DNA from 3 places in the Phreatobacter stygius genome. Region 1 is predicted to be linked to each of the others. Evidence: riboswitches for the same ligand, from Rfam matches in the RefSeq annotation. Region 1 holds a riboswitch; each other region holds the start of a gene.
What was found. Region 1 has a riboswitch for cobalamin ahead of E8M01_RS22395 (ribonucleoside-diphosphate reductase subunit alpha). Riboswitches for the same ligand answer to the same signal wherever they lie in the genome.
Positions count from the first base shown of each region.

Region 1 (3,270 bases):
AGGCCGCCGGAATATTTGGCCAGCAAGGCATTGTCCTTGACGCTCTTGAAGATGCCGTCGAGGTCGTCGGGCACGGTGGTCAGGAAGCAGGATGACAGCTGCGGCCGGAGCGTGCCGGCATTGAACAGGGTTGGCGTCGAGGCCATGAAGTCGAAGGACGACAGGAGGTCGTAGAATTCGATGGCGCGGGCCTCGCGGTCGATCTCGCGCAGGGCCAGGCCCATGGCGACGCGCATGAAGAAGGCCTGGGGCAATTCGAAGCGGCTGCCCGAGACATGCAGGAAATAGCGATCGTAGAGCGTCTGCAGGCCAAGAAATTGGAAGGCGAGGTCGCGCTCGGGTTTCAATGCGGCGGCGAGCCGGCCGAGGTCGAAACGGCCGAGTTCCGGATCGAGCAATTCGTGTTTGATGCCGGTCGCGACATAGCCGGCGAAATAGTCGCCGTAACGCGCCGCCATCTCGGCTTGGGTCGCCTGATCGGGGCGGCCGGCAATGAAGCTCAGCGCCTCGCGTCGGAGCTTGTCGAGCAGCAGGCGGGCGCTGACGAAAGTGTAGTTCGGTTCGGTCTCGATCAGGGTGCGCGCGGCGAGGATCGGCGCCAGCGCCAGCTCGTCCAGCGAAATGCCGTCATAGAGATTGCGATGGGCCTCGGCGATGACGGTTTCGGCAACCACGCCGTCGAGGCCGGCGGCCGCCTCGTTGACGATCCGGGCGAGCCTTGCGGCGTCGAGCGGCGCCCGCTCGCCCAGCGCATTGATCATGCTGAGCATTGGCGCGGCCGGCGCCGGTGCTGTTTCGGCGAGAACCTGGGCACGTTCCCTGGCGCGCTCGTCGCGATAGAGCACATAGGCGCGCGCCACCTTGTGATATTCGCCGCGCATCAGCGCGAGCTCCACCTGGTCCTGGACGTCCTCGATATGGAAGGTGCGGCCGGCATCGGCCCGGCGGATCAGGGCGTTGACGATCTGGCCGGTCAGGACCTCGACAATGTCGTGGACACGCCGCGACGCCGCCGCACCGGTGCCTTCCACCGCCAGGAAGGCCTTGGTCAGCGCCACCGCGATCTTGGCAGGGTCGAAGGGGGTGACGCCGCCATGGCGGCGGATCACCTGGTAACCCGGTTCGCTCGCCGTCTTGGCGGACGCCTGGGAGATGGGAGGCAACGCGCTTGGCGCGGTTTCGGTTTCGATCAACAGAGACATCGGCAGACCCCAGACAGTGTGGGGGCTTGGGCCAAAAAAGGACGCCGCCGGAAACGGAACGGCGCCTTCGCCCTCCCGCTGATGCAAGCGACCCACCAGGACACCCCGCCCGTGGACGTTCAAGATGTCGGGGCAGGTCTCCTGGCTCACGGGTCGTCGGGCTGTCTGGCCTTCCCGAAGCCCTCCTGGGCCCCAGTGACACGTCTCGACAGCGTCTCGCCGTTTACAGTTGCGGGGGCAGCTCCGGCTTCGATGCGAACGGCATCTTCCCGGATTCCCTCTTAGCTCCCGGTGCGACTCAGGAGAACCTCGACCTCTATATATAGCGGCCCAGTCGACCTCAGTGTCAACAGGTTGTGGTTTTTGAAATGCGCGCTTGGCATCACCAAGCGTCCTTGTTTTGCATAAAGATATGACGACATAAAGATGTCTTTATATCTCCTTGACTTTTGTCGCCCGCCGTCGCCAACTGACGGCGTCGTGGTTCTGCGGGCCTCTCCGGGCTCGCGGCTAAGAGGGAATCCGGTACGCCTTCGGGCCAGGCCGGAGCTGCCCCCGCAACTGTAAGCGGTGAGCCGCTGTTCATCTGTGTCACTGAGGCCTGAAGGCTTCGGGAAGGCCGAACAGCAGCATTGACCCGCGAGCCAGGAGACCTGCCTCGACCTGATAACGTCCACGGGCGGGGTGTCCGGTGTGTCGCTTGCAAAGCGGGCCGCCATGCGTCCCGCCAGCCTGCACGCGGCCGCTTGGCCTTCGCCCCAGCAAACGGGGTTTGCCAATGTCGTCTCTGTCTCTGCCTGTTGCCACTCTCGGCGTGCCGCGCATCGGCGCCAGGCGCGAATTGAAATCAGCTCTGGAAGGCTATTGGTCCGGCAAGATCGACGCGCCGCAATTGCTTGCGACCGCCGCCGGTCTGCGGGCGAGCCATTGGGCGCGCCAGCAGGCGCTCGGCGTCACCGTCATTCCGTCGAATGATTTCTCGCTCTACGACCACGTCCTCGACACCAGCGTCATGGTCGGCGCCATTCCGGAAATCTATGGCTGGGCCGGCGGCAAGGTGTCGCTTGCCACCTATTTCGCCATGGCGCGCGGCAGCCAAGGCCCGACCGGCGAGGCCGATCACGCGGCGGCCTGTGGCTGTGGCGCTCCGGGCCATGGCTTGCCTGCGCTCGAAATGACCAAGTGGTTCGACACCAACTACCACTACATGGTGCCTGAATTCGAACGCGGGCAGGAGTTCGCGCTGGCCTCGACCAAGCCGCTCGACGAATTCCTGGAGGCCAAGGCGCTGGGCATCGTCACCCGCCCGGTCCTGCTCGGGCCGGTGACCTATCTGAAGCTCGGCAAGGCCAAGGACGGCTCGTTCGATCCCCTGACGCTGCTGCCGGATCTGGTGCCCGTCTATATCGACATCCTGCGCCGGCTGGCCGCCAATGGTGCGGAATGGGTGCAGCTCGACGAACCCTGCCTGGTGCTCGATCTCGACGAGGCCACGCGGCTCGCGTTGCGCAATTGCTACCAGACCCTGGCGCGCGCGCTGCCCGATCTGAAGATCATGCTGGCAAGCTATTTCGGCGCACTGGGCAACAATCTCGACACCGCTTTCGGCATGCCGGTCGCCGGCCTGCACGTCGATCTCGTCCGCGCGCCCGATCAGCTCGACCGGGTGCTGGCCAAGGCGCCGCGCGGCCTGGTGCTGTCGCTCGGCGTCATTGACGGCCGCAATGTCTGGCGCGCCGACCTGCCGGCCTTGCTCGACCGGCTCGAGCCGGTGGTGGCGAGACGCGGCACCGACCACATCGAGATCGCCGCCTCCTGTTCCCTCCTGCATGTGCCTGTCGATCTCGACCTGGAGACCGGGCTCGATCCGGACCTCAAGGGCTGGCTTGCCTTTGCCGCGCAGAAGATGGGCGAGCTTGCAACCCTTGGGCAGGCGCTGGCCGGCGGGCGGCAATCGGTCTCCGATGCCCTGTCTGCTGCCGCCGAGGCTTCGGCCAGGCGGCGCAGCTCCGCCAAGATCCACGACCCGGCGGTGGCTGCCAGGCTTGCCGTGGTGACGCCGGCCATG
Region 1 covers NZ_CP039690.1:4,768,512-4,771,781, forward strand. The annotation lists gene E8M01_RS22395 (ribonucleoside-diphosphate reductase subunit alpha) at 1-1,202, opposite strand, end outside; cobalamin riboswitch at 1,317-1,529, opposite strand; cobalamin riboswitch at 1,667-1,877, shown strand; gene metE (5-methyltetrahydropteroyltriglutamate--homocysteine S-methyltransferase) at 1,981-3,270, shown strand, end outside.

Region 2 (3,270 bases), 1.8 Mb from region 1:
CGGTCGCGATCAAGCAGGATAACCGATGCGGCGCATCTGGCGTCGGCCGCGGCGAGATCCGGCATCGCCGAAGGAGTGCCCGCTCATGTCGAACGGCCAGACTGCCGAGGACCACGCCGACGCCGCACGCGCCGAGTTTCACCAGGCGATCATGGCGGCCTTCTGCCATGCGCTGCGCACGACGCAGCTGCCGCCCATCACCGTGCTCGGGCTGGTCGCCATGGCGCTCGGTTCGGTCTATCAGGAGGTCGCAGAAGCCCATCGCGGCGACAATGCCTGTCCCTGTGGCTGGCAGCCGGATCCAGGCGCCGACGTCGAGGCGCTGCAGGCGGCACTCGCCGCGATGATCCCGTCGCCACACGTCACCGATCTCCTGACGATGCAGGCACTCGGGCGGGCCTGAGGCCTGGGGCTTGCGCTCGGCGCGGCAGATCGCGCAAACAAGCGCGCCGGACGTTTGGCGGCGCGCGGCCAGGAAAGGCAGACGACATGAACATCCAGGTGACCGATCCGGCCGCGACGGCCCAACGCACCGGCGAGCCGGCCGGCGAGGGGCTCCTCGCGCTGCTCGAGACGCGCCGCTCGGTCGGCATGACCGTGCTGGCCGGGCCCGGACCGAGCGAGGCCGAGCTCCGACGGCTCCTGGCCATTGCCGCCCGCGTGCCTGATCACGGCGGCCTGGAGCCGTGGCGGTTCATCGTCATCGAGGGGCAGGCCCGGTTCGATGCCGGCCCCCATCTCGCGGCCCTTTATGCCGCCGAGAACGGCGACATGGATCCGGAAAAGCGCGCCAAATTCGCCGGCATCATGTCGCGCGTCTTCACCTATGCGCCGGTCATCGTCATCGTCGTCAGCCGCAGCGACGCGGCCGCACGCATTCCGGCCTGGGAACAGGACCTGTCGGCCGGCGCGGTTTGCATGAACCTCTTGACCGCGGCCGCAGCCCTCGGTTTCGGCGCGACCTGGCTGACCGGCTGGGCCGCCTATAGCCCGGGAGCCCACCGGCTGTTCGGTCTCGAGGCGCATGAAAAAGTCGCCGGCGTCGTCCATATCGGCACGGCCAAGGAGACGCCCGCCGAGCGCAAGCGACCTGATATCGCGGCGATCACCACCCGGTGGCAGGCGCCGGAAGCCGGACCAAAGGCCTGACGGCGAGACCGAAACGCCGCCGATCAATCGCCGGCGCGTCGATCCGAATGGGGTGGTGAGGCCGGACACCGGCGACGAGGACAGCCACGAACCTGCACAGGCGCGCCGACCTCTCGCCCGGCCAGGGCGAGGTCAGGGCGGAGGTTCCGGCGCGAGATCTCGAAGGACGGCGCATTCAGGCTTCGTTTGAGAAGCGTGTGCAAACGCTCGCCCCTTCGACCGATGCCGAAACAGCGCACCCACGCGCTTATCCCGCACAGGGCTGTGCGAAACGGAATGCGGCTGCATTGCGGCAGCCGGCCATTTGTGTTTCGTTAAGGAATCTTCGGTGCTCCCTCAGGGAGTGAAACGGGAATGCGGTGCGTGCTGATTGAAGCACAATGCCGCGGCTGCCCCCGCAACTGTAAGCGGATAGCGCTCTTCGACAATCCACTGGCCGTCAGGCCGGGAAGGGGAAGCGGCGCGTGACCCGCGAGCCAGGAGACCGGCCGAGGATCGAGTGCAACCCATGCCGGCGGCGGGCCGGAGGAGTCGATCCATGTCCATGTTTTCGCCGTGCGCGACCGCGCCGGCTGTCGCTGCCCTTGTCCTCGCCGGGGCCTTCGCGCCGGCCTTTGCCCAAGAGGTCCGCAACGCCCCGACCATCCTCGACGAAATCGTCGTGACCTCCACAGGGCGCCCGGAGCCGCGCAGCCGCATCACCGGCACGGTGCAGGTCATCGAGGGCGAACGCATCACCCGGTCGACCGCCCATTCGGTGACCGAACTGCTGGCCGAGAATGCCGTCGGCTTCCTCTCGGAATGGACGCCCGGCCAGACCTCGATCAACATTCGCGGCGGCGCCAGCGACGGGCAGGGCAAGGACTTCCGCAGCCAGGTGCTGGTGCTGATCAACGGCCGCCGCGCCGGCACCGCCAATATTTCCAAACTGTCGCCGGCCGACGTCGATCGCGTCGAGATCATCCGGGGACCCGCCTCGGTGATCTATGGCAGCCAGGCGATCGGCGGCGTCATCAACATCATCTTGAAGAACGGCCGCAACACCACGGGCAATTTCGCCGATATTCAGGGCGGTTCCTGGGGCTTGCTGCAGGGCCGTGCCCATGCCGCCGGCCGCAACGGCAGCGACGATTTCTACATTGGCATCTCTGGCGGCCGGCGCGACAGCTATCATTCCGGTGCCGGCGGCGGCCTCCTGGCCAATACCCAATATCAGCGCTTCGGCGTGACCGGCGCCTTCGGCCGCCAGCTCAACGACAACCACCGCATCGATCTCACGGTGCGGTCCGACGGCATCTATGATGCCGGCTTCCGCGGCTCGTCCTGGAGCACGTTCAACCGCGACGAGCGGACCAATGCCTCGTTCGACCTGGTTTATTCCGGCAAGACCGACAGCGATTTCGCCCGCTGGACCGCGCATAGCTATCTGGTCGCCGATCGCGACGTGTTCCGCTGGGCCGCGCCGAATTCGGCGACGGTCGCGCAGAGAACGCGGCTGGACCTGAACCGCCGCCATCTCGACATCATGGGCCTCCGGTTCCAGCCGATCTTCAACCTGTGGGCCGGCAATGAACTGCTGCTCGGTTTTGATGCCGAGCGCAGCTGGCTGCGGTCGCAGCGCTACCGCGAAAGCGTGGTCGCGCCTTATACCAACATGGCTCAGGTCTCGCCGCAGGATAACAACCAGACCGACTCGGTCATGGCCTTCTACGCCGAGAACAGCCAGCGCCTGTTCGACGACCGGGTGATCCTGCGGGCCGGCATCCGTCACACCCGCGGCTCGACCAGCTTCGACCCGACGCCGAATCTCGCCAACCAGGCGACCGGCAGCCGTCCTTATGACGCCACCACCTACACCGTCGGCGGCACCTATCGGGCGACCGATTACCTGAGCTTCCGCACCGGCGTCTCGACCGGTTTCCGCTCGCCGACCGCAACCGAGCTTGCCGGCAATTACACCGTGCTGGTCGGCACCCAGATTTTCGGCAATCCGAATGTGAAGCCGGAAACCAGCCGCCAGTATGAAGTCGGCACGACCTTCGCCTTGAACGGCTGGAGCCTCGACGCGGCCTTGTTCCAGAACGTTATCTCGAACCGGATCATCACGAGGCTCCGGCCGGG
Region 2 covers NZ_CP039690.1:6,543,262-6,546,531, forward strand. The annotation lists gene E8M01_RS31035 (hypothetical protein) at 86-403, shown strand; gene E8M01_RS31040 (nitroreductase family protein) at 490-1,149, shown strand; cobalamin riboswitch at 1,459-1,656, shown strand; gene E8M01_RS31045 (TonB-dependent receptor domain-containing protein) at 1,688-3,270, shown strand, end outside.
Region 2: linked by a shared signal. The riboswitch ahead of E8M01_RS31045 (TonB-dependent receptor domain-containing protein) and the one ahead of E8M01_RS22395 (ribonucleoside-diphosphate reductase subunit alpha) in region 1 are both predicted to bind cobalamin.

Region 3 (3,270 bases), 1.8 Mb from region 1:
GACCACCTCGGCGAGCGGCAGATAGTCGTAGCGCAGCGCGATATTGAGTTCGTCGAGCACGACGAGGCCAATGGTCTCGTCAGCCATCAGCTCCCGGGCCTTGGCGAAGGCGCGCTCGGCGGCGGCGATGTCGCGCGCCTTGTCCTGGGTTTCCCAGGTGAAACCTTCGCCCATCGCATGCCAGGCGATCCGGTCGCCGAAGACGGCAAGCGCCTGCCGTTCGCCGGTCGACCAGGCGCCCTTGATGAACTGCACCACGCCGACCCGCCAGCCATGGCCGAGCGCCCGCAGGATCAGCCCGAGGGCGGCCGTCGACTTGCCCTTGCCCGGGCCGGTATTGACGATCAGCAGGCCCTTTTCGACGATCTTGGAGGCCACCTCGGCGTCCTGCACCGCCTTGCGCTTGGCCATTTTGGCGCGGTGGCGCTCGGCCTCCTCGGTTTTATCAGTCATGTCCGGCCTCATTTCACGATCATCGGCAATCCGGCCACCATGAAGACCACATGGGTCGCGACATCAGCAAGCTCCTGGTGCAGCCGGCCGGCCTCGTCGCGGAACCGGCGCGCCAGGGCATTGTCGGGCACGATGCCGAGCCCGACCTCGTTGGAGACCAGAACCAGCGGCCCGGTGGTTCTCCGGCAGGCCTCGGCAAGGGCTGCGCGCGCCGCGGCGATGTCGGCCTCGGCCAGGATCAGGTTGGTCAGCCAGAGCGTCAGGCAGTCGACCAGGACGGGCGTGCCTGCGGGCGCCCCGGCGATCGCGCCGACGAGATCGATCGGCGCGTCGACGGTCTGCCAGCCTGCGCCGCGCCGGCCGCGATGTTCGGCGATCCGCGCGCGCATCTCGTCGTCATAGGCCTGCGCGGTTGCGACATAGCGCCAGGGTGCGGGCAGCGCCTCGATCAGGCTTTCGGCATGGCGGCTCTTGCCGGAACGCGCGCCGCCCAACACCAGGGTCACGGATCGGGTCGGGCTCGGCATAAGGACCTATGGGTTCGGAGCGGACGTGAAGGAGCGCATCCATTGCAAATCGGCGAGCGCGCCGGTAGTGCTAAATCCCGACGGTGCCTCTCAGACGAGGTGAAAAGGGAACGTGGTGCGACGCCACGGCTGCCCCCGCAACTGTAAGCGGCGAACTGAAGCCACAAGCCACTGGGCGCAAGATCCCGGGAAGGCGGCGGAAAGTTTAGACCCGTGAGCCAGGAGACCTGCCGTCACCAGTGCTTCTCATGGGCCCATCGAGCGGGGTGTTTCGATGGCAACCGGTCCAGGCGTTCCGCGCCCGGCTTCGTCCTTGGGAGCGTTTCCGGCGAAAGCCGGCTGCCAGACGGAGTATGCCGTAATGAGATCCCGAGACCCGCTACGACTTGCGCTTCCCCGCCATCCCGAGCCGCCGATCCGACCGCGGGCCAACTGAGCGCCCGCATACGAATCGCCCGGATGCCGAACCGAGGGCGCCCTCGCCCGCTTTCCCCTTTGCCTTCACGGACACATCATGACCCAGCCGACCCCGGCCACTTCCGTCAAAAATCCCCCGGCCAAAATCCCCTGCACCATCGTCACCGGCTTTCTCGGCGCCGGAAAGACCACGCTGGTCCGCCATCTCCTGGAAAACAATGGCGGCCGGCGGCTGGCCGTGCTGGTCAACGAGTTCGGCGATATCGGCTTCGACGGGTCGTTCATCGAAGGTTGCGGCATTACCGGCTGTACGGCCGAGGACATTGTCGAACTGCCGAACGGCTGCATTTGCTGCACGGTGGCCGATGATTTCATCCCGGCGCTGGAAAAGCTGCTGAACCGCGCGCAGCCACCCGACCATATCCTGATCGAGACCTCGGGCCTCGCCCTGCCGAAACCGCTGGTCAATGCCTTCAACTGGCCGGCGATCCGCAATCGCGTGACCGTCGACGGCGTCATCGCGGTGGTCGATGGCCCGGCGGTGGCCGAGGGTACCTTCGCCGACGACCCGGAGGCGCTCGCCGCCCAGCGCACCCAGGACGGCGCGGTCGATCACGACAATCCGCTGGAAGAGGTGTTCGAGGACCAGATCCTGTGCGCCGACCTGATCCTGCTCAACAAGAGCGACGCGATCGACCAGGCCACCCGGGACCGGGTGAAGGCCGAGATCCAGGCGCATCTGCCGAAAGCGATCAAGATCGTCGAAACCTCTCACGGCAAGGTCGAGCCGGCCCTGGTGGTCGGTCTCGGCGCCGCCGCCGAAACCGATCTGGCCGGCCGCCCCTCGCATCACGAGACCGAAGCGGACCACGACCACGACGATTTCGAGAGCCATTCCTTCGCGATTCAAGCGGTCGGCTCGCCCGACATCCTGGCGGCCCGGGTCGCCAAGGCGGCGGAAGCCGCCGGCGTGCTGCGCCTGAAGGGTTTCGCCGCGGTCGGCGACAAGCCGATGCGCCTGGTCGTCCAGGGCGTTGGCCGCCGCATCGCCCATCATTATGATCGGGCCTGGACGCCGGGCGAGGCCCGCCAGGGCCGGATCGTGGCGATCGGGTTGAAGGGTTTCGACCGTGGCGCGGTCGAGGCCGCGCTCAACGGCTGAGGCGCCAAGGGGCGATCAGCCAAGGCCTCGTAACGCGGACCAATCATGCACATCCTGCCCGCCACCACCGTGACGCTTGACGAGGCCGACCGCGCGGTCGACCTCGGCCAGGCGGCCGGCGACGTGGTGGTGCTGTCTTTCGCCGACAGCGACCTGACGGCGCTGTCGGCGGCGGCCAAGGCCCAGCCGCTGACGGTCAGGCTCGCCAGCCTGCGCCAGCTGAAACACCCGCTTTCCGTCGATCTCTATCTCGACAAGACGGTCACGGGCTCACGTTTCGTGCTGGTGCGCCTGCTCGGCGGGCTCGACTATTGGCGTTATGGGCTCGACCAGCTCCATGCCGCCTGCCGGCAGGCGAATATTCCGCTCGCCGTCCTGCCGGGCGACGATCGCGGCGATGACCGGCTCGCCGCCTATGGCACCGTCGACGCCACGGTCACGCATGCGCTCGACAGCTATTTCCAGGCCGGCGGCGGCGCCGACAACATGCGCCGGCTGCTCGGCCGGATCGCCGGGCATCTCGACCCCGAAGCAAAGGTGGAGCCGGCCCTGCCGCTGCCGGCCTTGTTCGCCTGGAGCGCGGCGAAAGGACCCGAGGCCTGGCCCGAGGCGCTTGCCGGCTGTCCCGCCGGCCGGCCGCTCGCCCTGGTCCTGGTCTATCGCTCCAGTGTGACATCAGGTGATACCGGGATCGCCGCGGCGCTCGCGCGG
Region 3 covers NZ_CP039690.1:6,567,439-6,570,708, reverse strand. The annotation lists gene cobO (cob(I)yrinic acid a,c-diamide adenosyltransferase) at 1-453, opposite strand, end outside; gene cobU (bifunctional adenosylcobinamide kinase/adenosylcobinamide-phosphate guanylyltransferase) at 462-980, opposite strand; cobalamin riboswitch at 1,045-1,229, shown strand; gene cobW (cobalamin biosynthesis protein CobW) at 1,495-2,559, shown strand; gene cobN (cobaltochelatase subunit CobN) at 2,605-3,270, shown strand, end outside.
Region 3: linked by a shared signal. The riboswitch ahead of cobW (cobalamin biosynthesis protein CobW) and the one ahead of E8M01_RS22395 (ribonucleoside-diphosphate reductase subunit alpha) in region 1 are both predicted to bind cobalamin.